DNA from 4 places in the Siccibacter colletis genome. Region 1 is predicted to be linked to each of the others. Evidence: predicted binding sites of a transcription regulator. Region 1 holds the regulator's gene; each other region holds the start of a gene.

Region 1 (7,416 bases):
AACGATTGACGGCTTTGCGCTGCTCGGCGTAATCGTCCGACAGCAGCAGCTCACGCATCGCCCGCACGCGATCTTTGACCGGGCTGACCGGCTTCTGCTCGGTGGCAGCCACCGCAACGGCGGGTGCAACGGTAGCCGGGGCCGCGGCGTCACGGGAGGCGGCAACTTTCAGCATGCGCCGTAAAATGTCCGACGCGCTCTCACCAATATGCTGCGTGTGGCTGGCAATATAGCGGTAAAGGTCGTCATCAACTTCAATCGTTTTCATCTTCATCCAGTGCAATATCTTCTCTGAATACAAGTCGTTGGGACGTTGGGATTATAGAAGCAAAAACCCAACAGCGAATAGCGTCAAACCAGGAAGGCGGCAAAAGTCAGATTAAACTGGAATCTTGCGGCCGGGCGGCAGAATGGTCAACATGATACCCTATCCTTACGGACTCAAAAAAAGAACTTTGCCATGAAATTGAACAGCCGAGCGCAATCTGCGCAACAACCGAACAACAATTCTCCCATCGTGCTGGTTCACGGGCTGTTTGGCAGCCTGGACAACCTCGGCGTGCTGGCGCGCGACCTGGTGGCGGATCACGATGTGCTGTCGGTAGATATGCGAAATCATGGCCTTTCTCCGCGTGCAGACGAGATGACCTACCCGGCGATGGCGCAGGATCTGGTCGATACCCTGGACGAACAGGGGCTGGATAAGGTGACGCTGATTGGCCATTCGATGGGCGGCAAAGCGGTAATGGCCGTCAGCGCCCTCGCGCCGGAGCGCATTGCGAATCTGGTGGCGATCGACATCGCGCCGGTCAGCTACGACGTGCGCCGTCACGACGAGATTTTCGCGGCGATCAATGCGGTCACCGACGCCGGTGCGACCAGCCGAACGGCGGCAGCAGACGTGATGCGCACGCACATCGCCGAAGAGGGCGTGATCCAGTTTCTGCTGAAGTCGTTCGCCAACGGTGAATGGCGCTTCAACGTCCCTGCCCTGTGGGATCAGTATCATCACATCATCGGCTGGGAAGCTGTGCCGGCCTGGCCGCACCCGGCGCTGTTTATCCGCGGCGGAAATTCGCCTTACGTGACCGAGAGCCATCGCGAGGCGCTGCTGGCGCAGTTCCCCCAGGCGCGGGCGCACGTCATCGCCGGGGCGGGTCACTGGGTGCACGCCGAGAAGCCGCAGGCGGTGCTGCGCGCCATTCGCCGCTTCCTGAATGTTGAATTATCTGACTAAAAACAGACCGACCAGCCACTCCGGGGCGTTAACGCGTTGGCGCGCGCTACGCCCTCATGTATGATGGCGCGCTGTTAATACGCCCCGACGCACCCGGGCAGCCTGTTTCTCCTGTCTCAAATTTCTATCATGGCAAAAGAACAAACCGATCGTACGACACTTGATCTGTTCGCGCACGAGCGTCGCCCCGGTCGCCCGAAGACGAACCCCCTGACGCGTGATGAGCAGCTGCGCATCAATAAACGCAACCAGCTGAAGCGCGACAAAGTTCGCGGGCTTAAGCGCGTCGAGCTGAAACTCAACGAAGAGGCGGTAGACGCCCTCAATCAACTGGCCCAGGCGCGCGACATCAGCCGTAGCGAGCTTATCGAAGAGATGCTGCTCGCCCAGCTCAATACCCTCAAACCTTAACAACGCCCCGGCGAAAAAAGCATCGTCATGTTGCAGTCTGTGCACACCGGTATGATAGCGGTTTCCGCACTCTTCTCTGTTCTGCTATGATTGCCGTTATCTGTGGGCATTTTGCCGCTACCATACTATTTAGTTTCAAGAGGTTATTTAACTCATGGCAATCGTAGGCATTTTCTTCGGCAGCGACACCGGCAATACCGAAAATATCGCAAAAACCATTCAAAAACAGATTGGTAAAGATGTTGCTGAGGTGCATGACATTGCTAAAAGCAGCAAAGAAGATCTGGAAGCGTTCGACATCCTGCTGCTGGGCATTCCGACCTGGTACTACGGCGAAGCGCAGTGCGACTGGGATGATTTCTTCCCGACGCTTGAAGAAGTCGACTTCAACGGCAAGCTGGTAGCGCTGTTTGGCTGCGGCGACCAGGAAGATTATGCGGAATACTTCTGCGATGCGCTGGGCACCATCCGCGACATCATCGAACCGCGTGGCGCAACCATCGTCGGCCACTGGCCAACGGCGGGTTACCACTTTGAAGCGTCCAAAGGACTGGCAGATGACGATCACTTTGTTGGCCTCGCCATTGATGAAGATCGCCAGCCTGAACTGACCGCTGAGCGCGTCGAGAAATGGGTTAAACAGGTTTCTGAGGAACTGCATCTGCAGGACATCATCAACGCCTGATTTTTGAACGGCGTAAATCGCTGATTTGCGCCGTTTTGATAGATAAAACCAATAAAAATAATTGCTACAAGTTTGTAACTTTCCCATTCAACTCTGTACAATGTCCTCCTGGTTAACCGAGTGAAACCCCTATTAATTGTGGCGCCATTCCGGTTTTTAAGCACACTTTCGGATTGGTACTTGCGATTTTCATTTAACTCAGGCAGTTCTATAATGAGTCGCATTCAACACAAGATATCCGGTTATTCTGCTTCGTTTACCGGAGCGAATCGCAAAGCAACAGGACAGATTCCGCATGACTGACAACAATACCGCATTAAAGAAGGCTGGCCTGAAAGTCACGCTTCCTCGATTAAAAATCCTCGAAGTGTTACAGGGTCCAGATAACCATCATGTCAGCGCGGAAGAACTTTATAAGCGTCTGATCGACATGGGCGAAGAAATTGGTCTGGCGACCGTCTATCGCGTACTGAACCAGTTCGACGACGCCGGCATCGTAACGCGCCACAACTTCGAAGGCGGCAAGTCCGTATTCGAACTGACGCAGCAGCATCACCACGATCACCTGATCTGCCTCGACTGCGGCAAGGTTATCGAATTCAGCGATGACTCTATCGAGCAGCGCCAGCGTGAAATCGCCACCCGTCACGGCATTCGCCTGACCAACCACAGTCTCTACCTCTACGGCCACTGCGCCGAAGGCGACTGCCGCGAAGAAGATAACGCGCACGAAATCAGCGAAAAATAAGTCGCAACGAGAAAACCGGCAGATGCCGGTTTTTTTATGCCTGACGCTAAAAAAGCCAGCCCGCAGGCTGGCCTGTGGCAGATAACGCTTAGCCTTTAACGCTGTCGACGCGGCTGAAACGCTTGCCGTCCGCGCTGACGCTCCGCACCTGCACTTCCCCGCTCACCGCCGGACGCTGCTTATCATCATAGCGCTGCCAGGTTTTACCGGTGTCGAGCGAGTACTCCAGCGTCACGCCGGGCAGGCTGACGTTGGCGTCCAGCACGCCGTTAACGATACGCGCTCCCGGTACCGGCAGGCGGTACTGCACGCCCGCTTTATCGAGCTTCGCCAGCTCGCGGCTGCCCACCAGACTGGCAAATCGCACCCAGTCATTGTGCAGCGCTTTTACATCCACCTGATGCGTCTCGCCGCCCTTATACTCACGCCCCTGCTGATAGTCCTGCTCCCAGCTGGCGCGATGCCAGGCACGTTCTGCCACCGCGATCAGACGGGGATAGATCATGTACTCCATCTGCTGGTCGGTGCGCACCACTTCGCTCCACAGCTGCGCAGAGAGGCCATACGCGCCAGGCCAGGGTTTATCGGATTTCGCCGTGAACGCATTGCCGTCGCGATCCACAGAGGTTTCCGCGTTTTGCGGCAGGTTGTCCGGGGCGAAACTGAAGATTTTACGTTCATCGCTGAAACGCGTGCCCCAGTAATAGCCGCTCTCCTGCGGATGCACCTCATTCGGGAAATCAAGGTAGACGTAATCCGGATTAGAAATCACCACCCGGAAGCCTTTGTTCGCCCAGACGCTGGCGCTGTCGAAGCCGCCCCAGTAGAGCGTATCCCAGAAGTTAACGTTCACCGCTTTGGTGGCGAAAGCGCTGGCATCTCTGGCGTCTTTCAACCCATCCTGCCAGGCCTGCATCGCCTCAATACCGTGGGCATTAACCAGCTTGCTCACCTCGACGCCAAAATAGCTGGAGAGATGATCCACATCGGCCACGTTGCCGGCTTTCACCATCGCCTGACAGGCGGCAGATTTCGCCCAGGGTTTGTCCTGTTTGCTCTGGTCGATAATGCCCTTGCCGGCTTCCGGCTTCGCCTGGTCGGTGTAACCGGTACCGAGGTAGATATTTTTCGCTTCGTCGCCGCCGAAATGCCAGGTGGTTAGCGGCTGACCTGCCTCGCGGTGCATCTGCTGCATTTCGCCGATCACCTTATCGACGAAGCGGCGCGACGCATCGAGGCACGGATTGAGATACCCGGTGCGGTTGTAGTACTGCACGCCGGTGGTGTTGGAGGTGTCGGTGGGATCGAGCAGGCGGAATTCACTGGCCGCTTTTTCATCCCCTGCCTTCATCAACCGATCGTAGCGCGCTTCCATCGCGATAGTCGCCGCGCGTGCATGGGCTGGCATATCGATCTCCGGGATCACCTCAATGTGACGCGCGGCGGCGAATTTCACGATCTCTATGTAGTCCGCTCGGGTAAAGAACCCGCTGCCGTTGTTATTGCTGTCGGGGCCGGAGCCAAGCTGCGGCAGCAGACAGGTTTTCTCACTCGGATCGTGACAGCGCTTGCTGCCGATGTCGGTCAGTTCCGGCAGGCCGGGGATCTCAATGCGCCAGCCTTCATCATCGCTAAGGTGGAAGTGGAATTTATTCAGCTTGTACGCCGCCATCTGGTCGAGCAGGCGCAGTACCGCCGCTTTCGTGTGGAAATTGCGCCCGACATCAAGATGAATCCCCCGGTACGCAAAGCGTGGCGCATCGCTGGCTTCCAGCGCGGCGATTTTTTGTTCTCCGCTTGCAGGGATCAGGGACAGCAGCGACTGCACGCCGTAGAACGCCCCCGCCTCGTCAAGACCGGTAATCACGGCCTCATTTTTATCGATGGTCAACCGGTACGCCCCTGGCACTGCCGCCGCACCGCTAAACGCGGCTTTATCAATCTGCGCGCGCACCGGATATGCCCCGCCGGTATTGACGCCAAGCTGGCTGAAGCGCTGCATCAGTGCCTGCTGGCTGTTCGCTTTCAGCGCCGTAAGGTCAGGCTTCACGCCGCCGCTGAGATCGATATCCTGGCCCTGCACTTTGACCTGCTGCGGGGTCGGCACAATCTGGCCGCGCAGCGCTGGCGCGTTGAGCATCTTCACATCGCTGTTTTTCTCAAAGCGCGCCTCGGCGGTCATCAGGATATTGTTATCCTCCGCCGTGCGTTTCCACTGCTCGCCGAGCGGCGTGACAAACTGGGTCAGATCTTCGGTATCGGTACTGGCAATGGTTTTCGGCGAAGCGCCGTCGGCGGTCACGTACCAGCGTGGCAGCACGTCAGTGACAAACAGCTGCCAGTACTCATTAACAATCGGGATCTCAACCTTCTCCCCGGCCGGAAAGCCGGTGAAGGCGTCGGTCGGCTCAAGCTTGTGCAGATCGCCCATCACGTGGGTGACTTTAAACTGCGGATTATCGACGCGCAGGATCTGACGAATGCTGTGGAACCAGATGACCCAGTCTTTACTGGTCACCGCATCGCCGTGGTTGGTCAGCGCGATCACCGCTTTGTTGCACGACGCCCAGTCTGCACCAAGCTGCGCGCAGTCCACACCGTGCAGCGCCGCCTGATTATCCTTGACGGCATAATTCAGCCCGAAGTGGCTGATGCGGTCTACGGTGGCCTGGTCTGCCAGCGCCGTCCCGCTAAATACGCCCAGCAGCGCTGTGGCGATCACACTCAGATTGCATCGTTTCATACGGTTGTCCTTAAAATGAGAGCGTACTGGCGCAACCGGCGGCCGCGCCGGGTCAGTCAGAGAAGGGTAAAGGGCGCGATAACCATAAACTTCACGTCGCGCTCGTCCTGAAAGATATTGCCGTAGCCCCCGCCGTAGCTGGGAATGTCGGAGTGGTTGTCGTACTCGGTGAAGTGCAGCTTAAATAGCGTGCCCTTAGCGCGTCCGTCCTGCACGGTGTATGACGCATCGAGGCTGTAAGCGGATTCTTTGATGTTATTGCTGGCGATGGACTGGCGTTCACCGTTGCCGTCCAGCGCCCAGCTGGCGGGTTTAGCGTCCCAAGCGTAAGCATAAGACGCCCCTACCGCCCAGCCCGCCAGATCCCAGTTGCTGAGATCGTACATCGCGCCAAAGAACAGCGCTTTTTCACCGTTGGCGTTGAAGTCCGAGCGGTTGTCCCACCAGATGTCGAGTCGACCGTTGGAGGAGGCATAGGTCGGGGTCATACGCTGGAGAAAGTAGCCCTGCTGCCCCTCGGCTTTCACCATCGTGCCTTCGAGGCGTAAATCGACCTGGCCAAGCTTGTACCCGAAGGTGAGCGCCTGCAGCCAGGCGGTGCCGTCGTAGATATCATTGAGGGTGGCATTTTCAGCTTTATCGCGGGCGCCATAAAACTGGTAACTGGTGGAGAGCGGACTGCCGGCGACCGGCAGTTTATAGCTGCCTTTCGCGAAATATTGATCGACAAATCCTTCGGCCTGACCAAATGCGGCTTCGAGTACCAGATCGTTTTTAAAATCGTATTTCGCGCCGAGGGAGTGCAGATAATCGACTTTAGTTGCGCGGTCGTTTTGATAAAAGCCGTCCATTTCGGTATGCCACGGGGCTTTATATTTGTTGGTCCACATATAGGAGAAACTTAATGCGCCTGCCTCGCCATAATCATAATTCGCGCCAGCCTCTGCCCCCTGATACGTACCTGGCATAAAACTCCAGTGCGGTGCCAGCAGCGTCTGCCCGGTCGGTTGAATATATCCGGCACGCGCCCAGACGGGACCATATTTAAATTTCGCCGCGGCTTTATACAGGCTGATGCCGCTCTTATCGCCGGACCAGTCCTCGTCGTAGGCTTTATTGCTGGCGGAGAAAGCGATTTCATTGGGGTGCGCGCTGTCGCCGTTTTCCGCCATTTCTATTGCCGTAAAGGCTGCCACATCAAGGCCGAACATATCTGCAATATAGCCGGACTGAAAATCAAGGTTGGCATTCCAGGTGGCGTGAGAGAGGTTGGTTTTATATTTATCGTCGTCGGTAACGTCTTTGCGATCGCGCTCGCGCTGCCAGTAATAGATACCGCCAGTAAGCGTTGAATCATCAATAAATCCGGCGGCGTGTGCCGCAGATGCAGGAATAAAACTGGTGAGCGCAGTAGCGCCAGCAATAGCTAACGCGAGCGCACTACGTTTGTCAGCAAACGCGCGCATGATGAAGTTCCTCTTTGACAAATAATATTGCCCGGACGCAAACGCCCCGACGAAAAAATAAAAAAGCAAAAGGCAACGGCATATATCTCGGGCTCGCCATTGCCAGATCCAGCTTATTTTTCGCGG
Region 2 (7,416 bases), 580 kb from region 1:
CCGTCGTCTCTGCGCAAAGCTCCCTTGATGCGACCGAAGCGGGTTACTCCGTGGGTACACGTACCATCGTTGACGTGCTGGATGCGACCACCACGCTGTACAACGCCAAGCAGCAGCTCTCAAGCGCGCGCTATAACTACCTGATCAACCAGCTCAACATTAAATCTGCGCTGGGTACGCTCAACGAGCAGGATCTGGTTGCGCTTAACAATGCGCTCGGCAAGCCGATTCCGACCACGCCGGAGAGCGTCGCGCCGGAGAATCCGGAGCAGGATGCACGGGTTGAAAGCATGGCTACCAACGACGCAGCGGCTCAGCCAGCAGCCACCGCGCAACCGGCTGCAGCACGTACCACCACCAGCAGCGCGAACCCGTTCCGCAACTGAGGGTAACAGGCAGGGGCGCCCGCCCCTGCCTGAACGTAAGACAACGTAAAGATCCCCTTCCATCCTCGCTTATCTCGGCTTACTTGCTTTAATTTCACCCAGCCATCCACTATCCTGAGCACAATTTGCTGTCTTTTCCCTCCGGGCCCAGGAAGAAAAAATGAAACGGACAAAATCCATTAATCACGCGTCATTCCGCAAAAGCTGGAATGCACGTCATCTGACTCCCGTCGCGCTGGCCGTAACGGCGGTCTTCATGCTTGCGGGCTGCGAACAGAGTGACGAAACCGTCTCGATGTATCAGAATGCCGACGACTGCTCCGCCGCCAATCCGGGCAAAAGCGAACAGTGCACCACTGCCTATAACAATGCCGTAAAAGAAGCCGAACGCACCGCGCCGAAATATGCCACGCGTGAAGATTGCGTCGCAGAGTTCGGTGAAGGCCAGTGCCAGCAGGCACCGGCGCAGGCGGGCATGGCTCCGACCGGTGAAAACCAGGCGCAGGCGCAGAGCAGCGGTAGCTTCTGGATGCCGCTGATGGCGGGCTACATGATGGGTCGCCTGATGGGCGGTGGTGCGGGCTATGCCCAGCAGCCGCTGTTCAGCTCGCGCAACCCGGCCAGCCCGGCATATGGCCAGTACACCGATGCCAGCGGTAAAGGCTATGGCGCCGCCCAGCCGGGTCGCACCATGACCGTGCCGAAAACCGCGCTGGCACCGAAGCCGGCCACCACCTCCACCATCACGCGCGGCGGCTTCGGCGAGTCCGTCGCCAAACAGCACACCATGCAGCGTAGCGCGGCCGGTACCAGCTCTCGCTCCATGGGGGGCTAACCGTGGAACGCGTTTCAATCGTTGAGCGCCCCAACTGGCGCGAAAAAGCTACCGAATTTGGTTTCAACTTTCACACCATGTACGGCGAGCCGTACTGGTGTGAGGACGCCTACTATAAGCTGACCCTCGCCCAGGTGGAGCGCCTCGAAGCGGTCACCGCCGAGCTGCATCAGATGTGCCTGCAGGCCGTGGAAACCGTGGTCAGCAGTGACGATCTGCTGGCCAAATTCCGTATCCCGAAACACACCTGGGAGTTTGTGCGTCAGTCATGGCGCACCAACCAGCCGTCGCTCTACTCTCGTCTCGACATCGCCTGGGACGGCGTGGGCGAGCCAAAGCTGCTTGAGAACAACGCCGACACCCCGACGTCGCTCTACGAAGCCGCGTTCTTCCAGTGGCTGTGGCTTGAAGATCAGCTTAACGCCGGAAACCTGCCGGCGGGCAGCGATCAGTTCAACAGCCTGCAGGAGCAGATCATTGAGCGCTTCGTGGAGCTGCGTGAAAAACACGGTTTCCAGCTGGTGCATTTCGCCTGCTGCCGCGACAGCGTCGAAGATCGCGGTACCGTGCAATATCTGCAGGACTGCGCCGCCGAAGCGGGGGTCGCCTCTGAATTCCTGTTTATCGAAGATATCGGGCTTGGCGAAAAGGGGCAGTTCACCGATCTGCAGGATCAGGTGATCAGCAACCTGTTTAAGCTCTATCCGTGGGAATTCATGCTGCGCGAGGTGTTCTCCACCAAGCTGGAAGATGCCGGCGTGCGCTGGCTGGAGCCAGCCTGGAAGAGCATTCTCTCCAATAAAGCGCTGCTGCCGCTGCTGTGGAAGATGTTCCCGGACCATCCTAACCTGCTGCCCGCGTACTTTGCCGAAGACAGCCATCCTGAGATGGAAAAATACGTGGTGAAGCCGCTTTTCTCGCGCGAAGGTGCCAACATTACCATCGTCGATAACGGTCAGGAGATTGCCCGCTCGGAAGGCGTTTACGGTGAAGAAGGCATGATTGTGCAGCAGTACCATCCACTGCCGCAGTTCGACGGCAGCTACACGCTGATTGGCAGCTGGCTTATCAACGATCAACCGGCCGGGATCGGCATTCGCGAAGATAAGGCGCTGATCACCCAGGATATGTCGCGCTTCTACCCGCATATCTTTGTTGAGTAACCCTCACCGCAGATAAATAAGGCGCGACTGTTCGCGCCTTATTTTTTAGCCCACCTGCACCGACAGCATACTGATCGACCCCATCTCCATGCCCTCAACCGGTACGCTCACCGGCTCCTTGCCATCCCACGCGCCCAGCACGTAGAGCAGCGGCAGGAAGTGATCCGGCGTCGGGTTCGAAAGACTGCCGCCTTCATGGTCGAGATAGTTCACCAGCGGATGTTTATCGGCATCGCCCTGCCATGTCAGGTTCGCTTTAACGTAGTCATTAAACGACTGCGCCCAGGGATACGGCGTGCTTTCGCCGTGCCAGCGCGCGGTGCGCAGGTTATGCACCACGTTACCGCTCGCCACCAGCATAATGCCCTCATCGCGCAGCGCGGCGAGTTTACGGCCCAGCTGGTAATGCCAGACGTTGGGTCTGGTGCTGTCGATGCTGAGCTGCACCACCGGAATATCAGCATCAGGATACATTTTAATCAGCACGCCCCAGGAGCCGTGGTCAAAGCCCCAGGCTTCTTTATCCAGCGTCACCGGCACCGGGGCAAGCAGATCCACCAGCCGCTGAGCCAGCGCCGGCGAGCCGGGGGCCGGATAATGGGTGTCGTACAGCGCCTGCGGGAAGCCACCGAAATCATGGATAGTTTTCGGGGTTTCCATCGCGGTCACGCCGGTACCGCGGGTATACCAGTGCGCGGATATCACCACGATAGCTTTCGGGCGCGGCAGCGTGTCGCCCAGCTGCTGCCAGACGCGGGTGTAAAGATTGTCTTCGAGGACGTTCATTGGGCTGCCATGCCCCAGAAACAGTGCTGGCATTCGCGTATGAGACATGGTGTTATCCTTCAAATTGCGCTAAACAAGATATGCATCACCTTACGCGCTTTCATACCGGGATGAACTCAGATAACCATGATGATGATCATCAGGAATTTTGAATGTAAGTACTGTGTAAATCAGGGGCTTGCGGTCTCGCTATTTCACCGCCCACTCATTAATATTAATGAGAATCATTATCAAAGGAGAAGTTTATGTCAGTGCCGTTGCTCCTGACCATACTGGCAGGCGGAGCCACCTTTATCGGAGCCCTGTTTGGCGTACTTGGCCAGAGACCGTCCAACCGGTTGCTGGCGTTCTCTCTCGGCTTTGCTGCCGGCATTATGCTGCTTATCTCCCTGATGGAGATGCTGCCCGCTGCGCTGCACACCGAGGGGATGTCTCCGGTGCTGGGCTACGGGATGTTTATTCTCGGCCTGGTCGGTTACTTTGTGCTGGACCGCTCCCTGCCCCACGCCCATCCGCAGGATCTGCTGGACGGCTCGCTGAAAAAGCGCAACCTGCAACGCACCGCGCTGTTGCTGACTCTTGGCATCAGCCTGCACAACTTCCCGGAAGGCATTGCCACTTATGTTACGGCGAGCAGCGATCTGGAACTGGGTCTGGGCATTGCTCTGGCAGTCGCCCTGCACAACATTCCTGAAGGGCTGGCCGTCGCCGGGCCGGTGTTTGCAGCTACGGGCTCAAAACGCAAAGCGCTACTGTGGGCTGGCGTGTCCGGTATGGCGGAAATCCTCGGCGGCGTGCTGGCGTGGCTGATCCTCGGCACCCTGGTATCGCCGGTGGTGATGGCGGCGATTATGGCGGCGGTGGCCGGGATTATGGTGGCGCTGTCGGTGGATGAACTGATGCCGCTGGCCAAAGAGATCGATCCGCACAACAACCCAAGCTATGGCGTGCTGTGTGGCATGTCGGTGATGGGCTTCAGCCTGACGCTCCTGCAAAGCAGCGGCATCGGCTGATAAACAGCGATAAAAAAACCCGGCGGCTGCCGGGTTTTTTTATGCGCTACGTTCAGCTGGCTTTGCGTTCGTGGGTCTGACGATACTCAACCAGATCCTCAATGGTCACCACCGGCATATCATGCTGACGAGCGAAAGCGATGCACTCCGGTGCGCGAGCCATGGTGCCGTCATCATTGGTCAGCTCGCACAGCACGCCCGCAGGCTTGAAGCCGGCGAGGGTTACCAGATCGATGGTCGCTTCGGTATGGCCACCGCGGGTCAGTACGCCGCCCGGCTGCGCACGCAGCGGGAAAACGTGGCCTGGACGGTTGAGATCCGATGGCTTCGCGCCGTCGGCAATGGCGGCACGCACCGTGGTGATACGGTCAGCGGCGGACACGCCGGTGGTTACGCCGTGCGCGGCTTCGATGGTGACAGTAAAACCGGTGCCGAAGGAGCTGGTGTTGTTCTCCACCATCATCGGCAGGTCAAGCTGTTTACGGCGATCTTCGTTGATGCACAGGCAAACAATACCGCTGCCGTGACGGATGGTCAGCGCCATCTGCTCTACGGTCATGGTTTCGGCGGCAAAGATCATGTCGCCTTCGTTTTCGCGATTTTCATCGTCCAGCACCATCACACCGCGACCGTTGCGCAGGGCGGTAAGTGCCTGTTCCACGCGCTCTGCGGAGGAACCAAAAGAAGAAAGGAGCGTCTGATTCATGGTAATAAAACCTCAGTATAAATATGGTTACCAGAATCAGGGCAGTCTTAGGAGTACCGCAAGCGGCATAATAATAACGTGAGCAGGCCGTAGCCTGAGCTGTGTCGTTACCCTCTCCCATCCGGACTTTAACCGTCGGCCCCGGAATTACACCGGATCTGCTGACCTTCAACGTTGCCATTGAAGCGCTCGCGGGCTTTCAGCTGCGCTGATTTACCGCCGGTGGGGAATTTCGCCCCGCCCTGAGAATAAGCGGGTTAACTATAACGCCATTGATTAATGGCGGCAATGCATAAGCTTCATATACTCATAATGGATATAGCAAAAGCACGCGTATTCGCCTGAATAACGCAATGGGGACATTTCCGGTTTATCACCTGCGGATCAGGCATTACAATTAGGTTTAACACCACATCAGCTCAGGGAAACCGCTATGATTGACCCGAAAAAAATTGAACAGATCGCCCGTCAGGTACATGAGTCTATGCCCAAAGGGATTCGCGAATTCGGGGAAGACGTTGAGAAACGCATCCGCCAGACCCTGCAGGCGCAGCTGTCGCGTCTGGATCTGGTGAGCCGGGAAGAGTTTGACGTGCAGACGCAGGTACTGCTGCGTACTCGTGAAAAGCTGACTGCGCTGGAACAGCGTCTGAACGAACTGGAAGGCCGCACTGCCGGTACACCGTCTACCGCGAACGTCACGCCAGCCGCGGACAGTAGCGTAACGCCTTCCGCTGCCACCAGCGCGGTGTCACCGCCCGCTATCCCGCCGGTCGATAACATTTAAGACCGTACGTCTCTCCCTCATGACGAGGGAGAGCGCTTTTAATACCGGCTACTTCCCGCTGTTTCTCTGGATCTTTTTGATAATGTTGGTCGTCGAGCAGCCGTCTTCGAAGTTAAGTACCAGCACGTCGCCGCCGTTGGCCCACACCTCTTCGCTTCCGGCAATCTCTTCCGGCTTATAGTCCCCGCCTTTTACCAGCAGATCCGGCAGGATCCCGGCGATCAGGCGCTGCGGTGTATCCTCTTCAAACGCCACCACCCAGTCCACCGCTTCCAGCGCGCCAAGCACGATCATGCGCTGCTCCAGCGGATTCACCGGACGCGTTTCGCCCTTCAGACGTTTCGTCGATGCATCGCTGTTGACTGCCACAATCAGGCGGTCGCCGAGCTTACGGGCATTAGCGAGGTAGGAGACGTGACCGGCGTGCAGAATGTCGAATACGCCGTTGGTCATCACCACTTTTTCACCGCGTTTGCGCGCAGCGGCTACCGCCTCTTTCAGCCCCGCTTCGGTCATTACACCGAAGCCGGTCTCCGAGCGTCCGCGCACGGCGTTTTCCAGCTCAACCGGTGAGACGGTGGAAGTACCGAGTTTGCCGACCACCACGCCCGCGGCGGCGTTAGCGAAGTAGCACGCCTCTTCCAGCGTGTTGCCCGCCGCAAGGGTGGCCGCCAGCACGCCGATAACCGTGTCGCCCGCCCCGGTAACGTCATACACTTCCTGCGCCAGCGTCGGCAGGTGGAACGGATCTTTGCCCGGCTGGAGCAGCGTCATGCCTTGCTCGGAGCGGGTCACCAGCAGCGCGGCGAGGTCAAAATCGGCAATCAGCTGCATACCGCGGCTGACGATCTCGTCTTCGGTCTTGCACTTCCCGACCACCGCTTCGAACTCGGAGAGGTTCGGGGTCAACAGCGTGGCACCGCGGTAGCGTTCAAAGTCAGCGCCTTTCGGGTCGATCAGCACCGGTACGCCGGCATTACGCGCCAGCTGAATCATCTGCTGCACGCTGTTGAGCGCCCCTTTGGCGTAATCGGACAGCACCAGCGCGCCAATCTGCGGCAGCGCCTGGCTGATGCGCTCGTGCAGCGGCTGCGGGTCAACGCCCTCAAACCCCTCTTCAAAATCGAGGCGGATCAGCTGCTGGTTGCGCGACAGCACGCGCAGTTTGGTAATGGTCGGATGCGTTGGAACGGAAACGAAGTCGCACTTCACGTTAACGCCTGCCAGCGACTGGCTCAGCGCGCGCGCCGCGTCGTCGATGCCGGTCAGGCCAACCAGGCGCGAGTTCGCCCCCAGCGACGCAATGTTCATCGCCACGTTCGCCGCTCCGCCCGGACGCTCTTCAATGGTATCGACCTTCACCACCGGCACCGGCGCTTCCGGGGAAATACGGCTGGTTGGGCCATACCAGTAGCGATCCAGCATCACGTCACCGACGACCATGACTCCTGCGCGCTCAAATTCGGGCAGCGTTACTTTCATTCCTGACTCTCCTGAGAGAATGCCCCGCGCGTCGCCGGACAAGGCCTGTTTTGCCCGCCCGCCCCGCGTGGGGATTATCAAAATTTGCGCGCGATAATAGCACAGTTACGGCGTATCGCACGGCTCCACCAGCCATTTGCGCCAGCTTTCCCGTACCCGCTCGCGCTCCCGGGCAAACGCCTGCTGATCGACGTTCCCCGGCAGTTCCTGCAATGCCAGGTCGTGCAGCTCGTCGCGCAGCGTCACGTAAGCATGGGT
Region 3 (7,416 bases), 810 kb from region 1:
TCTTTAGCAACTTTGAGAACGATGGTGTTAGTTTTTTCCATCGCAGTAGACGCTTTTTCAGAAACGTGCGGTGCACGCAGCACTTTCAGCAGACGTTCTTCACGAATCATGCCAGCATCTCCTCAACTTGCTTAACAGCATCAGCAGTCATTACGACTTTGTCGAAGGCGATCAGGCTAACTGGATCGATACCTGCAGCATCACGTACGTCAACCTTGTGCAGGTTGCGCGCAGCCAGGAACAGATTCTCATCCAGTTCGCCGGTGATGATCAGCACATCTTCCAGAGCCATGTCTTTCAGTTTCTGAGCCAGCAGCTTAGTTTTCGGCGCTTCTACAGAGAACTTCTCGACAACGATCAGACGATCTTGACGTACCAGTTCGGACAGGATGCTTTTCAGCGCGCCGCGGTACATCTTTTTGTTAACTTTTTGACTGTGGTCTTGCGGGCGAGCAGCGAAGGTCACGCCACCGGAACGCCAGATCGGACTCTTGATAGAACCTGAACGCGCACGGCCGGTACCTTTCTGGCGCCACGGCTTTTTACCGGAACCAGTTACTTCAGCACGAGTCTTTTGAGCACGAGTACCCTGACGAGCACCAGCTGCATAAGCTACAACAACCTGGTGTACCAGCGCTTCGTTGAAATCACGACCGAAGGTAGTTTCGGAAACAGTCAGCGCGCTTTGCGCGTCTTTCAATACTAATTCCATTGCTATCTCCTCACGCCTTCACAGCTGGTTTAACGATCAGGTCGCTACCGGTTGCACCCGGAACTGCACCCTTAACCAGCAGCAGGTTGCGCTCAGCGTCAACACGTACTACGTCCAGGCTCTGAACGGTTACGCGCTCATTACCCAGCTGACCTGCCATTTTCTTGCCTTTAAACACTTTGCCCGGAGTCTGGTTCTGACCGATAGAACCCGGAACGCGGTGAGACAAGGAGTTACCGTGGGTAGCGTCCTGGGTACGGAAATTCCAGCGCTTAACGGTACCTGCGAAACCTTTACCTTTAGAGGTGCCAGTTACGTCTACTTTTTTAACTTCAGCAAACAGCTCAACGCTAATGTCCTGACCTACGGTGAACTCTTCGCCATCAGCGAGGCGGAATTCCCACAGACCACGGCCAGCTTCAACGCCAGCTTTAGCGAAGTGACCAGCTTCCGGCTTAGTTACACGGTTAGCTTTTTTAGCACCAGTGGTAACCTGAACAGCACGGTAGCCATCGTTAGCCAGATCTTTAACCTGAGTAACGCGGTTTGCTTCAACTTCGATTACGGTTACTGGGATAGATACGCCATCTTCAGTGAAGATGCGGGTCATACCCACTTTTTTACCGACTAAACCAATCATTGTTTCAACCTCTCAATCGCTCGATGACCTGATTAACCCAGGCTGATCTGCACGTCTACACCGGCAGCCAGGTCCAGACGCATCAGAGCATCAACGGTTTTCTCGGTTGGCTCAACGATGTCAACCAGACGCTTGTGAGTGCGGATTTCGTACTGATCGCGCGCGTCTTTGTTGACGTGCGGGGAGATCAGAACGGTGAAGCGCTCTTTGCGGGTCGGCAGCGGGATCGGACCACGTACCTGCGCACCAGTGCGCTTGGCAGTCTCGACGATTTCCGCGGTTGATTGATCGATCAGACGATGATCAAACGCTTTAAGACGGATACGGATTCTTTGGTTCTGCATGAGACCAGAGCTCCAATTATTTATAGACGAAAAGAATTACTCCTCACACCCATTACGATTGATGGGGGAGTGTAATCGTTCTTACGTAGCCCCCCAATCGGGAGCATTGTTTTGATGACTGACTGCTTCATCCAGACTCATATCGAGCCGGCCGTCAATATAGACAGGCCCGCGCATTATACGGAAATCTGACCTATTAGCAAGTGCTGATTATAAATTAAGCGTAGTCACGAAATTCACCGAGCAGCCTCGCATTGCAGACTGCAAAAATGTACCCGGAGAAAACAGAGCTGAAGCCGGTTTCCGGCTTTACACAGTACCACTTTTGTTCTTATCCCCTCGCGCTAATCTCGGCACACAATTTTTCGCTGGGGATTAGTTATGCTCACTTACTTTTTCGCCTTTATCTATCTGTGCCTCATCCTGCGCCTGAGCTGGATTGACTGGCGGACAGGGTTACTGCCCAATAGCCTTACCTGCCCGTTTCTTTGGTGTGGAATGCTTTTTCAGCTTCTTTGTGCACCTGAATTTTTAAACTCTGCCGTATGGGGGGCTATCGGCGGGTATTTGTTTTTATATCTGGTGTACTGGTGCTACAGAGCATTATGTAAGCATGAAGGACTGGGCTACGGAGACGTCAAGCTATTTGCGGCATTGGGTGCATGGCACGGATGGCAAGCACTGACCGGTTTATTACTTATCGCTTCAGCGGGAGGCTTAGTGGCGTCGCTTCTTTATGGGCCCTTAACACGCCGGGGATTTACCATCAAAAACCCGCTGCCGTTTGGCCCATTTCTGGCAGCAGCGGGGCTGATTTCAGTCGGGGTAAGTTACTACCCACCCATCAGGACGCTCCTGATGCCTCTTCTTTAATCTGTGACTGAATATAGTTCTGCAGACCAATTTTGCTGATGAGGTCGAGCTCAGTTTCCAGCCAGTCGATATGGTGTTCTTCGTCCTCAAGGATTTTGATCATCATATCGCGGCTGACGTAATCATGAATGGTGTCGGCATAGGCAATAGCCTCCCGAAGATCCTGAGCCCCCTCCAGTTCCAGTTGAAGGTCAGAGCGCAGCATCTCTTCGACATCTTCACCGATGTGAAGTTTGCCTAAGTCCTGCAGGTTCGGAATACCTTCGAGAAATAAAATACGCTCGATATAAATATCGGCATGTTTCATTTCATCGATAGATTCATGGTATTCCACGTTGTTGAGGCGCATCAGGCCCCAGTTTTTGAACATTCTTGCATGGAGAAAATACTGATTGATTGCGACAAGCTCATTTCCCAATAATTTATTGAGATAGTTTATGATTTTAATATCACCTTTCATTTTATAGTCCCTCCGCTTCCACTCATTAGAGCGTAGATGCGGCATCAGGGATGTCAAAAAAAAGATGAAATCTTAAGCAATCTCTTTGTATTCGGGAAGCTGCATCAGTTCATCCTGCATAATCTCACGTGCAGCGCGCACGCATTTTCCACATTGATTCCCAATCAAAATGAATTTGCGTAGCTGCTGAAAAGATTGCGGATGATACTGGCGTACCGCCTGACGGATTTTTTTATCACTTACACCATTACACAAACAAACGTACATGATGACTCCCGTTCAATTTCTGCGCAAAGAGTAAATGAGAATGGTTATGATTACAATAGCACAGCGATTGTAACTCATCAGGCGATTCGCGGTGCTTTGAGAATAGTGTTTGCAGGCAGGGAGTTAACGCGATCAAAAAAGGGCGCCGAAGCGCCCTCTTTTTTATTCAGAAACTAATCAGAGTGATTAGCCCAGAACTTTAGCAACAACGCCCGCGCCAACGGTACGGCCGCCTTCACGGATTGCGAAACGCAGACCGTCGTCCATCGCGATCGGGTGGATCAGGGTAACAACCATTTTGATGTTGTCGCCCGGCATTACCATCTCAACGCCTTCCGGCAGTTCGATGGTGCCAGTCACGTCAGTAGTACGGAAGTAGAACTGCGGACGGTAGCCTTTGAAGAACGGAGTGTGACGGCCGCCTTCATCTTTGGACAGGATGTACACTTCGGATTCGAACTTGGTGTGCGGCTTGATGGTGCCCGGCTTAGCCAGTACCTGGCCACGCTGGATCTCTTCACGCTTGATACCACGCAGCAGAACGCCGCAGTTCTCGCCCGCACGACCTTCGTCCAGCAGTTTGCGGAACATTTCAACGCCGGTACAGGTGGATTTCGCAGTATCTTTGATACCAACGATTTCAACTTCTTCACCAACTTTGATGATGCCGCGCTCTACACGACCGGTAACTACAGTACCACGGCCGGAGATGGAGAATACGTCTTCGATCGGCAGCAGGAACGGCTTGTCAATCGCACGCTCTGGTTCCGGGATGTAGGAATCCAGGTAGCCAGCCAGTTCGATGATTTTCTCTTCCCACTCAGCTTCGCCTTCCAGCGCTTTCAGAGCAGAACCACGAACGATCGGAGTGTCGTCGCCCGGGAAGTCGTACTGAGACAGCAGCTCGCGCACTTCCATCTCAACCAGTTCCAGCAGCTCTTCGTCATCAACCATGTCGCATTTGTTCAGGAACACGATGATGAACGGAACGCCTACCTGACGACCCAGCAGGATGTGCTCGCGGGTCTGCGGCATCGGGCCGTCAGTCGCAGCAACAACCAGGATCGCGCCGTCCATCTGCGCAGCACCGGTGATCATGTTTTTAACATAGTCGGCGTGGCCCGGGCAGTCTACGTGTGCGTAGTGGCGAGTCGGGGTGTCATATTCAACGTGAGAAGTGTTGATGGTGATACCACGAGCTTTTTCTTCCGGCGCGTTATCGATCTGGTCGAATGCGCGGGCAGCACCGCCGTAGGTTTTAGCCAGTACGGTAGTGATTGCAGCGGTCAGGGTAGTTTTACCATGGTCAACGTGGCCGATAGTACCAACGTTGACGTGCGGTTTTGTACGTTCAAATTTTTCTTTAGACACGGCTATATTCCTTACTATAGTGCTCTCCCCCACCGGAGAGAGCACGGGACTTTGGTTTTAACCCTGTGGCTTATTTACCACGGGCTTCAATTACGGCCTGAGCAACGTTGTTCGGCGCATCATCATACTTCAGGAACTCCATAGAGTAAGAAGCACGACCTTTGGTCAGTGAGCGCAGCTGAGTTGCATAGCCAAACATTTCTGACAGCGGAACTTCAGCATGGATCTGAACGCCAGTAGCGTTAGATTCCTGACCTTTCAGCTGACCACGACGACGGCTAAGGTCACCGATGACATCACCAGTGTTCTCTTCCGGCGTTTCTACTTCAACCTTCATGATCGGCTCAAGCAGAACTGGTTTAGCTTTCTTAAAGCCTTCTTTAAAGGCGATAGAAGCTGCCAGTTTAAACGCCAGCTCAGAGGAGTCAACGTCATGGTAAGAACCGAAGTGCAGACGTACACCCATGTCAACTACCGGGTAACCAGCCAGCGGACCAGACTTCAGCTGCTCCTGAATGCCTTTATCAACGGCAGGGATGTATTCACCAGGAATTACACCACCTTTAATGTCGTTGATGAACTCGTAACCTTTAGGGTTAGAGCCCGGCTCCAGCGGGTACATGTCGATAACAACATGACCATACTGACCACGACCACCAGACTGCTTGGCGTGTTTACCTTCGATATCGGTAACTTTCGCACGAATCGCTTCGCGGTAAGCAACCTGAGGTTTACCGACGTTCGCTTCAACGTTGAATTCACGTTTCATACGGTCAACGATGATGTCGAGGTGCAGCTCACCCATACCGGCGATGATGGTCTGGTTAGACTCTTCGTCAGTCCATACGCGGAATGACGGGTCTTCCTTCGCCAGACGACCCAGAGCCAGACCCATTTTTTCCTGGTCAGCTTTGGTTTTCGGCTCAACGGCGATGGAGATTACCGGCTCAGGGAATTCCATACGCTCCAGAATGATCGGGTGATCCGGGTCACACAGGGTGTCACCAGTGATCACGTCTTTCAGACCGATTGCAGCAGCGATGTCGCCCGCGCGAACTTCTTTGATCTCTTCACGTTTGTTAGCGTGCATCTGTACGATACGGCCGAAACGCTCACGTGCGGATTTCACGGAGTTCAGTACGGTATCACCAGAGTTAACCACACCGGAGTACACACGGAAGAAGGTCAGGTTACCAACGAACGGGTCGGTAGCGATTTTGAACGCCAGTGCAGAGAACGGCTCTTCGTCGCTTGCGTGACGCTCAGCCGGAGTATCTTTACCGTCATCCAGCATGCCGTTGATTGCAGGTACGTCAATCGGAGACGGCAGGTAATCAACTACCGCATCCAGCATTGCCTGAACGCCTTTGTTCTTGAACGCAGAACCACAGGTTACGAGGATGATTTCGTTGTTCAGAACACGCTGACGCAGTGCAGTCTTGATCTCTTCCTCGGTCAGCTCATCGCCGCCCAGGTATTTTTCCATCAGCTCTTCAGATGCTTCAGCTGCGGATTCGATCAGGTTCTGGTGCCATTCTTCAGCCAGGTCCTGCATATCAGCCGGGATATCTTCGTATTCGAAGGTAACGCCAGCATCAGCTTCGTTCCAGTTGATGGCTTTCATTTTTACCAGGTCAACGACACCGGTGAAGCCTTCTTCAGCACCAATCGCCAGCTGCAGCGGAACCGGGTTCGCGCCCAGACGGGTTTTGATCTGATCAACAACTTTCAGGAAGTTCGCGCCCATACGGTCCATTTTGTTAACGAACGCGATACGCGGAACTTTATATTTGTTCGCCTGACGCCATACGGTTTCAGACTGCGGCTGAACACCACCAACTGCGCAGTAAACCATTACCGCACCGTCAAGAACACGCATGGAACGTTCTACTTCGATGGTGAAGTCAACGTGGCCCGGGGTGTCGATGATGTTTACGCGATGCGGTTCATACTGCTTAGCCATACCAGACCAGAATGCAGTAGTCGCTGCGGAGGTAATGGTAATACCACGCTCCTGCTCCTGCTCCATCCAGTCCATGGTAGCTGCGCCGTCATGAACTTCACCGATTTTGTGGTTTACACCGGTGTAGAACAGAATACGTTCGGTAGTAGTGGTTTTACCGGCGTCGATGTGCGCACTGATACCGATGTTACGGTAGCGTGCAATGGGTGTTGTACGAGCCATTTGATTCCTCTATTGCCTTAGGCGTTCAGAATAAGTTGCCAAAAAGCGGGCGGCTTACCTGAAGCGCCCGCCTTGTGACTAAGACTCCGAAGGGATTACCAACGGTAGTGTGCGAACGCCTTGTTGGCTTCTGCCATACGGTGAACGTCTTCACGTTTCTTAACTGCAGTACCTTTGTTTTCTGCAGCATCAGAAAGTTCGTTCGCCAGGCGCAGAGCCATGGATTTATCACCGCGTTTACGAGCAGCTTCAACGATCCAACGCATTGCCAGGGCATTACGACGAACCGGACGAACTTCAACCGGAACCTGATAAGTAGAACCACCAACGCGGCGAGACTTAACCTCTACAGTCGGGCGCACGTTGTCGAGAGCGACTTCGAAAGCTTCCAGTTCATTTTTACCAGAGCGCTGAGCCAGGGTCTCAAGTGCACTGTATACGATTGCTTCTGCAGTAGATTTTTTACCATCTACCATCAGGATATTTACAAATTTAGCCAGCAGTTCTGATCCGAACTTAGGATCCGGCAGAATTTTACGCTGACCAATGACGCGACGACGTGGC
Region 4 (7,416 bases), 390 kb from region 1:
GATCGTGATAGTTACGGGTAAACAGGATCAGCCCGCCCACCAGCGGATGATGTAAAATTTCACGCTCTTCGGCATCCAGCTCAAAGCCTGCCACATCCAACATTACCGGACCCACATCCACCTCTCTCTGTTACCTCGCCCGCGCCTGGCTCCAGGCCTCATCCGCGAGGGCGATAAATTGTTGTTCCTGCGTCTGCTGAAAGCGCTGTTCGTACCAGCCAGCTATCAGCATCTCTACCCACGGCTGCCAGCGGCGCACCTGGCTGCGCAGCGCAGAGGCATCGATACCGCTTAGCTGCGCATAGTGTTGCGTCAGCGCATCACGCACTGACGCGTCGGCCCACACCGCCGCCAGCTCCAGCGCGACATCGCCGTCGCCGGCGTATTCCCAGTCAATCAGGCGCGGCGTATCGCCCTGCCACACCAGATTGCCGGGATGAACATCCATATGCAGCGGCCTGAGGCGTAGCGGCCTGGGTTCCCCCTGCCGCGCCAGCGCGCGCAGGCGGCGTAGCCAGAACAGCGTTCGCCGCTGCGGAGCACTGGTCTGCCAGTAGTTTTGCAGCAGCGGCAGCAGCGTGATACGCCAGCCGAAGCGGGGTTGCCGGTGCAGATGATACAGTAACGCGGCGAGTTGCGGCACGGGGGGGAGCGAGGTTTTCACCTCGCCCGGCAGATAATCGAGCATCAGCCAGTCCCCCTCGCGGCACCAGACGTGCGGCGCGATGTCGGCAGGCAGCTGGCGCAGCGCCCGGTACTGGCGCGCGAATGCGGCACGGGTGACGAGACTGGCATTGCGCTGCCGCACCAGACGCTGGCCCTGCGGGGTGTCCACCAGCACGCTGCTGCCGCTTAATCCCCGGAGCGCAGATAGCGAACCGGCGGCTTGCGCCGCCGGAAAGTGTCGTGTCAAAAACGCATCCAGCGATGCATCACTGGGTTTGTTGTACTGCACCTTTACCTGACCAGATGATTTCGCCGGTTTGTACCAGCATCAGCTGCATCTGCAGCGTCGGGGCGTTGACGTTGCCAGTCGCGCTGCTGTACAGCACGTACTGCGCGCCCACGTTGCGGGCAATACCAATGGCTTTACTGCGCGAGCCGAGGCTGTCCTGAGCGGAGAGGCCGAGCTGCTGTTTGGCCTGCGCCAGCTGCTGCGCGGAGACCAGGGTAAACTTGCCGTTATTCCCGAGCGCGCCGTGCAGCGCTTCGGTCGCCGGACCGCTCTGCAGCGAGCCGTTGGTACGGTTGTTGACGCTATCCACCAGCAGTACGCTGCCCGCGTTCACGCCGTCGGCCTGGAGCATTTTGCCAACCATCGGCTGCATCGCCCCGTTCCAGTCGTAGTGACGCACCTTCGGTTCCGGAGTGGTCGGCTGCGGCTGTTCGGTGATCGGACCCGGCTGAGACGGCACCGGCGGGATCTCAGGCACGCCAGGCAGCGTCTGCTGCGGCGGCTGTGGTTGGGCAGTGCCGGGGCCCGCCTGATCGACCGGCGCAGGCTGCTGTTCGCCCTGCATAATACATCCCGATAAAAACATCGCTACCGTAGTCAGTAGCGCATAACGACGTAATTCCCTGATCAAGTTTCACCTCTTAGAGATAAAGATAAAGCCGGACTTTCCGCGCGCCCAGATAGTGGGAGCTGGCAAAGACGGATACCCCTGAATGCGCCGGAATGGTCACGGTGCGGGGGGCTTCAAGCGGGTGCATTTCCAGCCCTTTAGCGTCATACCAGTAAAAACGATAGCTCACCGTTACCGGTTTATCTCTTTCATTGTAAATTCTGGATGACGCAGAGGGGGTAATATTTTCGCTGGAATACTCCGGTTTTTCCGCCGTAATGCCTGCTGCCAGCACGGCTGACTCCAGCACCAGCGTCTGATCCTCATTCACCGGGATCTGCGGCGACGAGCCGCAACCGGCCAGCGTCAGAGCAAACAACAGCGCGACGAGGCGTGCAGGCGTCATATCACAGCCCTTTGTGAGACAGCATTGGACCCAGCGCGCGGCCACCCACCAGATGCATATGGATGTGGTAAACCTCCTGTCCGCCGTGACGGTTGCAGTTCATGATCAGACGATAGCCGTCTTCATCAATCCCTTCGTCGCGGGCAATTTTTGCTGCCACGGTGAACAGCCGGCCCAGCGCCTGCTCGTGATCGGCGGTGACATCATTCACTGTGGGAATGAGTACGTTTGGAACGATAAGAATGTGCGTGGGTGCCTGCGGGGAGATATCGCGAAAAGCGGTGACCAGCTCGTCCTGATAAACCACGTCCGCGGGAATTTCGCGGCGGATAATTTTACTGAAAATCGTTTCTTCGGCCATGTGTAATCCCTCTTTTGTAATCCATAGAGTATGAGCGAGATAATCCAGTCCTTTCAACCTTTGACCGGTTTTTCTTTATATGGCCTGCGCTTACTGTTTGCGGGTGTTCTGATTACCGCTCTGGCTAATTCACTCTGACGTTAATCTCCGCCGTTGTTGCTGTTACAGCTCTTACATTTGTTTACAGCGGTAAGACTAATGATTATAGTTCTCATTTTTATTGACACCGGAAAGTTCATTCAGTTATTCGCGATATCTATTCATCAGCAGCAGACGCCTCAGAAGAGAATCGCAATTTAATAACCAGATGCACAGCATCCTTCTTCTTAAGGGTAAAACATGGCTTTTGAAGCAACCCGCGTTCGTGGCTCGTCGCCGGCGTCGCACCTTCCTTCCCTGCTCGCATTAAGCATTGCCGCCGCGCTGACCAGCCAGGCGGTATTCGCGGCACCTAACGATACGATTGTGGTGGATGCGACGTCTGCCAGCGCTCCAGCTGATAACTCTCAGGATTACAGCGTCAAGGTGACCAGCGCCGGTACCAAAATGTCATTGATTCAGCGCGACATCCCGCAGTCGGTGAGCATCATCAGCGAGCAGCGTATGAAGGACCAGCAGTTGAATACGCTGGGCGATGTACTGTCTAACACCACGGGTATTACCGCAAATCAGGCCGACTCTGACCGCGTTTCATATTATTCGCGCGGGTTTGAGATCGATAACTATATGGTTGACGGTATTCCTACCTACTTCGAGTCGCGCTGGAATCTGGGCGATGCGCAGTCGGATACCGCATTGCTTGAGCGCATCGAAGTGGTACGTGGCGCTACCGGCCTGATGAGCGGAGCGGGTAATCCGTCTGCATCCATCAATATGGTACGTAAGCACGCTGACAGCCGTGAATTCAAAGGCAATGTCTCTGCAGAGTATGGCAGCTGGAATAAGCAGCGCTACGTAGTGGACGTACAGTCACCGCTGACAGGAGACGGACGTATTCGTGGTCGTGTTGTGACCGGTTACCAGGATAATGATAGCTGGCTCGACCGCTATAACCAGCAGAAAAAATTCTTCTACGGGGTACTTGATACCGATCTGACCGATGCAACCAGCCTGTCTGTAGGCTATGAATACCAGCAGGTCAATGTCAACAGCCCGACCTGGGGCGGCCTGCCGCGCTGGAATACGAATGGCGGCGCTATTCGCTACGATCGCAGCCGCAGCACCGCACCTGACTGGGCTTACAATGACAAAGACATGAATAAGGTCTTTGTGACGCTGAAGCAGCGTTTCGATAACAACTGGGAAGCGACCCTGAACGGCACGCATACCGAAACCAAACTTGACGGCCGCACCTCGTATATTGACGCCGTACTGGATGAGTCGACCGGCAATCTGGATAGCATTTACGGGCCAGGTTATATGGTGGGCGGTACCGGCTACAACACCGGCAAGCGTAAAGTGGATGCCTTAGACCTGTACGCCAGCGGGCCTTACGAGCTTCTCGGTCGTGAACATCAGCTGATGGTGGGTGCGAACTACAGTAAACAGCACAACCGTTACCTGAACTCCTGGGCAAACATTTACGCTGATGAAGTTGGCAATTTCGGCAATTACAACGGTAACATCCCGGAAACCAACTGGGGCGACCTCGCCCTGGCGCAGGAAGATAAGATCCACATCAAATCTGCCTATACCGCAACGCGTATCTCTCTGGCCGATCCGCTGCATCTTATTGTGGGTGCCCGTTACACCAAATGGAGTACGGACACGCTGACGGAGCATATGGAAAAAAATAACACCACGCCGTATGCCGGGCTGGTGTTGGACATCAACGATAACTGGTCAACCTACGCCAGCTATACCTCTATTTTCCAGCCGCAGACCGTGCGCGACATCAGCGGAAAATATCTGGCACCTATTACCGGTAAAAACTATGAACTGGGTGTGAAATCTGACTGGATGAACAGCCGTCTCACGACCTCCCTGGCAGTGTTCCGCATTGAGCAGGATAACCTTGGCGTCAGCATTGGTCAGCCGATCCCGGGCTCTTCTAACGAAACAGCTTATCGCGGCGAAGATGGCACAGTGAGCAAAGGCGTTGAGCTGGAAGTTAACGGCGCACTGACCGATAACTGGCAGATGACCTTTGGTGCCACCCGCTACGTTGCTACAGACAGCGAAGGTAAGGCGGTTAATGCCGACCTGCCGCGTACCAGCGTGAAGTTGTTTACCAGCTATCGCCTGCCGATGCTGCAGGATCTGACGCTGGGTGGTGGCGTGAACTGGCAGAACCATACCTATTCTTATGTCAGCACTGGCTTCGGCACGTTCCGCGCCGATCAGGGTAGCTATGCACTGGTAAATCTGTTCGGTCGTTATCAGGTCACCAAAGAGCTTTCTGTCCAGGCGAATCTGAACAACCTGCTGGATAAAAAGTACGACACTAACGTGGGCCAGTCTTATATCTACGGCGCGCCGCGTAACTTCTCGCTGACCGCGAACTACAGTTTCTGATAGTACCGCGTAACGAATTAAGGGAGCCTGATGGTTCCCTTTCTTTTTGTCTGGACATCAGCGCCCTGCTCTCAGCACGGTTCTGTGGCAGTGATGGCACGTAAACCTGCCCTGTGGCCGGAACAGCGCTTAATACAACGCCGCCCATAAAAAAGGGAGGCCATCGGCCTCCCTTAGTCTCCCCAACCTTTATGGCTTAGCTGTTACGGATGTACTCATCCATTTCCGTTTTCAGGTTATCGGATTTAGTACCGAAGATAGCCTGAACACCGGAACCAGCAACCACCACACCTGCCGCACCCAGCTTTTTCAGGCCGGACTGGTCAACTTTAGCCACGTCGGCCACGCTGACGCGCAGACGAGTGATACAGGCATCAAGGTTAGTGATGTTCTCTTTGCCACCGAAAGCAGCAACCAGAGCCGGAGCCATTTCACTGGTCGCGCCTGCTTTGGCATCTTCCGTCGCGTCTTCACGACCCGGCGTTTTCAGATCCAGCGCTTTAATCAGCACGCGGAACACGGTGTAGTAGATGGCCGCGTAGCACAGACCCACAACCGGGAACAGCCACAGGTTACTGCCGTTACCGCTCAGCACCACGAAGTCGATCAGGCCGTGGGAGAAGCTGGTACCGTCACGCATACCCAGCAGGATACAGATCGGGAACGCCAGGCCAGCCAGTACCGCGTGGATCACGTACAGGATCGGCGCAACGAACATGAAGGAGAACTCGATCGGCTCTGTGATACCGGTCAGGAACGAGGTCAGCGCCGCGGAGATCATGATCCCGCCCACTTTCGCGCGGTTCTCTGGTTTAGCAGAGTGCCAGATGGCGATAGCGGCAGCCGGCAGACCATACATTTTGAACAGGAAGCCACCGGAGAGTTTACCTGCGGTCGGGTCGCCTGCCATGTAACGCGGGATATCACCGTGGAACACCTGACCGGCAGCGTTGGTGAATTCACCAATCTGCATCTGGAAAGGTACGTTCCAGATATGGTGCAGGCCGAACGGCACCAGGCTACGCTCGATGAAGCCGTAGATACCAAACGCGACTACCGGGTTCTGATAAGCAGCCCACTGGGAGAAGGTCTGGATAGCGCTACCCACCGGCGGCCAGATGAAGGACAGCAGCACGCCCATGATGATAGCGGTCAGGCCGGAGATAATCGGCACAAAGCGTTTGCCCGCGAAGAAGCCCAGATACTCAGGGAGCTTAATACGGTAGAAACGGTTGAACATGTAAGCTGCGATAGCACCCGCGATGATACCGCCCAGCACACCGGTATCAGCCAGGTGTTGTGAGGCGATCTCTTCAGCCGGTAAGTGCAGCACCAGCGGCGCAACCACCGCCATGGTTTTCACCATGATGCCATACGCAACGACCGCGGCCAGGCCGGATACGCCGTCGTTATTGGTGAAGCCCAGCGCCACGCCGATGGCGAAGATCAGCGGCATGTTGGCGAACACGGAACCGCCCGCTTCCGCCATCACATGGGAAACCACTGCTGGCAGCCAGCTGAAGTTAGCGGAACCGACGCCCAGCAGGATACCTGCGATAGGCAGTACGGAGACCGGCAGCATCAGCGATTTACCCACCTTCTGCAGGTTAGCAAATGCATTCTTGAACATAATTGAGAGTGCTCCTGAGTATTTGTGCTTTTTTTACGCTTATCACGCATTGCCTGTGGGGAGAAACAGGCCATAAAACAGGGCATCTGAGCGCCCTTTATTTATTACGCAGAGTAAAATAAATCGCGTTTTTTTTGTTTGACGGTAGTCACGTTTCAGCAACCACCCTCAGAAAAAGTTAAATTTCTTTACAATCTGACGCTTAAGCAGGCCGCGAAAACAGCTTCACCGCCTGGATTTTGGCGGTGAACTCTACGCGCTTCACTACTTAATTACGAGCAATAAAATAATTAGGCTATTGGCTATTTTGCAGGCGGGACGGGTCGATATGAAACAGCGTGGCAAAGTTATGCGTGGTTGCCGATGCCAGCTCTTCCAGCGAAACGCCTTTCAGTACCGCCATATATTCTGCCACGTCGCGCACCAGGGCCGGCTGATTCTCTTTGCCACGATGCGGAACCGGCGCAAGGTATGGAGAATCGGTTTCAACCAGCAGCCGGTCCAGCGGCACGTAACGCGCTGCGTCACGCAGCTGCTCCGCATTGCGGAAAGTGACAATGCCTGAAAACGAAATATAGAATCCCATATCCAGCAGCTTGCCTGCGGTTTCCCGATCTTCAGTGAAACAGTGTAGTACGCCACCGCAATCCGTCACCTTTTCCTCGCGTAAAATCGCCAGCGTGTCTTCCCGGGCATCGCGCGTGTGTACAATTACCGGCTTGTTAAGCTCACGTCCAATGCGGATATGGTTGCGGAACGACGCCTGCTGGGTCGCTTTGGTTTCAGGGGTATAGAAGTAGTCGAGCCCGGTTTCACCCATCGCCACGACGCCCTCTTCCGCCGCCAGCCGACGCAGGGTGTCGACCTCATAAGGCTCATCCTGATTGAGCGGATGAACGCCACAGGAGAACACCACGTTGTCGCGCTGCCCCACCAGCTC

Evidence for each region. Region 1 encodes Fur, which represses iron uptake genes when iron is present. Its sites were predicted from a motif close to ATAATAATGAGAACNACTATCAA; they were not measured.
Region 2: a site for Fur is predicted at 3,382-3,404, ahead of zupT (zinc transporter ZupT). Genes of this name have one in related genera too.
Region 3: a site for Fur is predicted at 3,331-3,353, ahead of bfd (bacterioferritin-associated ferredoxin). Genes of this name have one in related genera too.
Region 4: a site for Fur is predicted at 2,531-2,553, ahead of fhuE (ferric-rhodotorulic acid/ferric-coprogen receptor FhuE). Genes of this name have one in related genera too.

The regions. Positions count from the first base shown of each region.
Region 1 is NZ_CP074352.1:1,152,081-1,159,496, reverse strand. It holds gene seqA (replication initiation negative regulator SeqA) at 1-268, opposite strand, end outside; gene ybfF (esterase) at 461-1,237, shown strand; gene ybfE (LexA regulated protein) at 1,367-1,648, shown strand; gene fldA (flavodoxin FldA) at 1,803-2,333, shown strand; gene fur (ferric iron uptake transcriptional regulator) at 2,629-3,081, shown strand; gene KFZ77_RS05555 (beta-N-acetylhexosaminidase) at 3,170-5,824, opposite strand; gene chiP (chitoporin ChiP) at 5,881-7,290, opposite strand.
Region 2 is NZ_CP074352.1:576,266-583,681, reverse strand. It holds gene tolC (outer membrane channel protein TolC) at 1-386, shown strand, start outside; gene KFZ77_RS02965 (DUF1190 family protein) at 547-1,221, shown strand; gene KFZ77_RS02960 (glutathionylspermidine synthase family protein) at 1,224-2,384, shown strand; gene ygiD (4,5-DOPA-extradiol-dioxygenase) at 2,430-3,218, opposite strand; gene zupT (zinc transporter ZupT) at 3,416-4,183, shown strand; gene ribB (3,4-dihydroxy-2-butanone-4-phosphate synthase) at 4,236-4,889, opposite strand; FMN riboswitch at 4,995-5,143, opposite strand; gene ubiK (ubiquinone biosynthesis accessory factor UbiK) at 5,323-5,676, shown strand; gene hldE (bifunctional D-glycero-beta-D-manno-heptose-7-phosphate kinase/D-glycero-beta-D-manno-heptose 1-phosphate adenylyltransferase HldE) at 5,725-7,158, opposite strand; gene glnE (bifunctional [glutamate--ammonia ligase]-adenylyl-L-tyrosine phosphorylase/[glutamate--ammonia-ligase] adenylyltransferase) at 7,264-7,416, opposite strand, start outside.
Region 3 is NZ_CP074352.1:343,345-350,760, reverse strand. It holds gene rplW (50S ribosomal protein L23) at 1-110, opposite strand, end outside; gene rplD (50S ribosomal protein L4) at 107-712, opposite strand; gene rplC (50S ribosomal protein L3) at 723-1,352, opposite strand; gene rpsJ (30S ribosomal protein S10) at 1,385-1,696, opposite strand; gene KFZ77_RS01655 (prepilin peptidase) at 2,078-2,569, shown strand; gene bfr (bacterioferritin) at 2,541-3,029, opposite strand; gene bfd (bacterioferritin-associated ferredoxin) at 3,102-3,296, opposite strand; gene tuf (elongation factor Tu) at 3,483-4,667, opposite strand; gene fusA (elongation factor G) at 4,738-6,852, opposite strand; gene rpsG (30S ribosomal protein S7) at 6,948-7,416, opposite strand, start outside.
Region 4 is NZ_CP074352.1:1,539,948-1,547,363, reverse strand. It holds gene nagZ (beta-N-acetylhexosaminidase) at 1-115, opposite strand, end outside; gene thiK (thiamine kinase) at 131-955, opposite strand; gene lpoB (penicillin-binding protein activator LpoB) at 933-1,541, opposite strand; gene KFZ77_RS07385 (YcfL family protein) at 1,597-1,971, opposite strand; gene hinT (purine nucleoside phosphoramidase) at 1,973-2,332, opposite strand; gene fhuE (ferric-rhodotorulic acid/ferric-coprogen receptor FhuE) at 2,672-4,846, shown strand; gene ptsG (PTS glucose transporter subunit IIBC) at 5,043-6,476, opposite strand; gene KFZ77_RS07365 (metal-dependent hydrolase) at 6,772-7,416, opposite strand, start outside.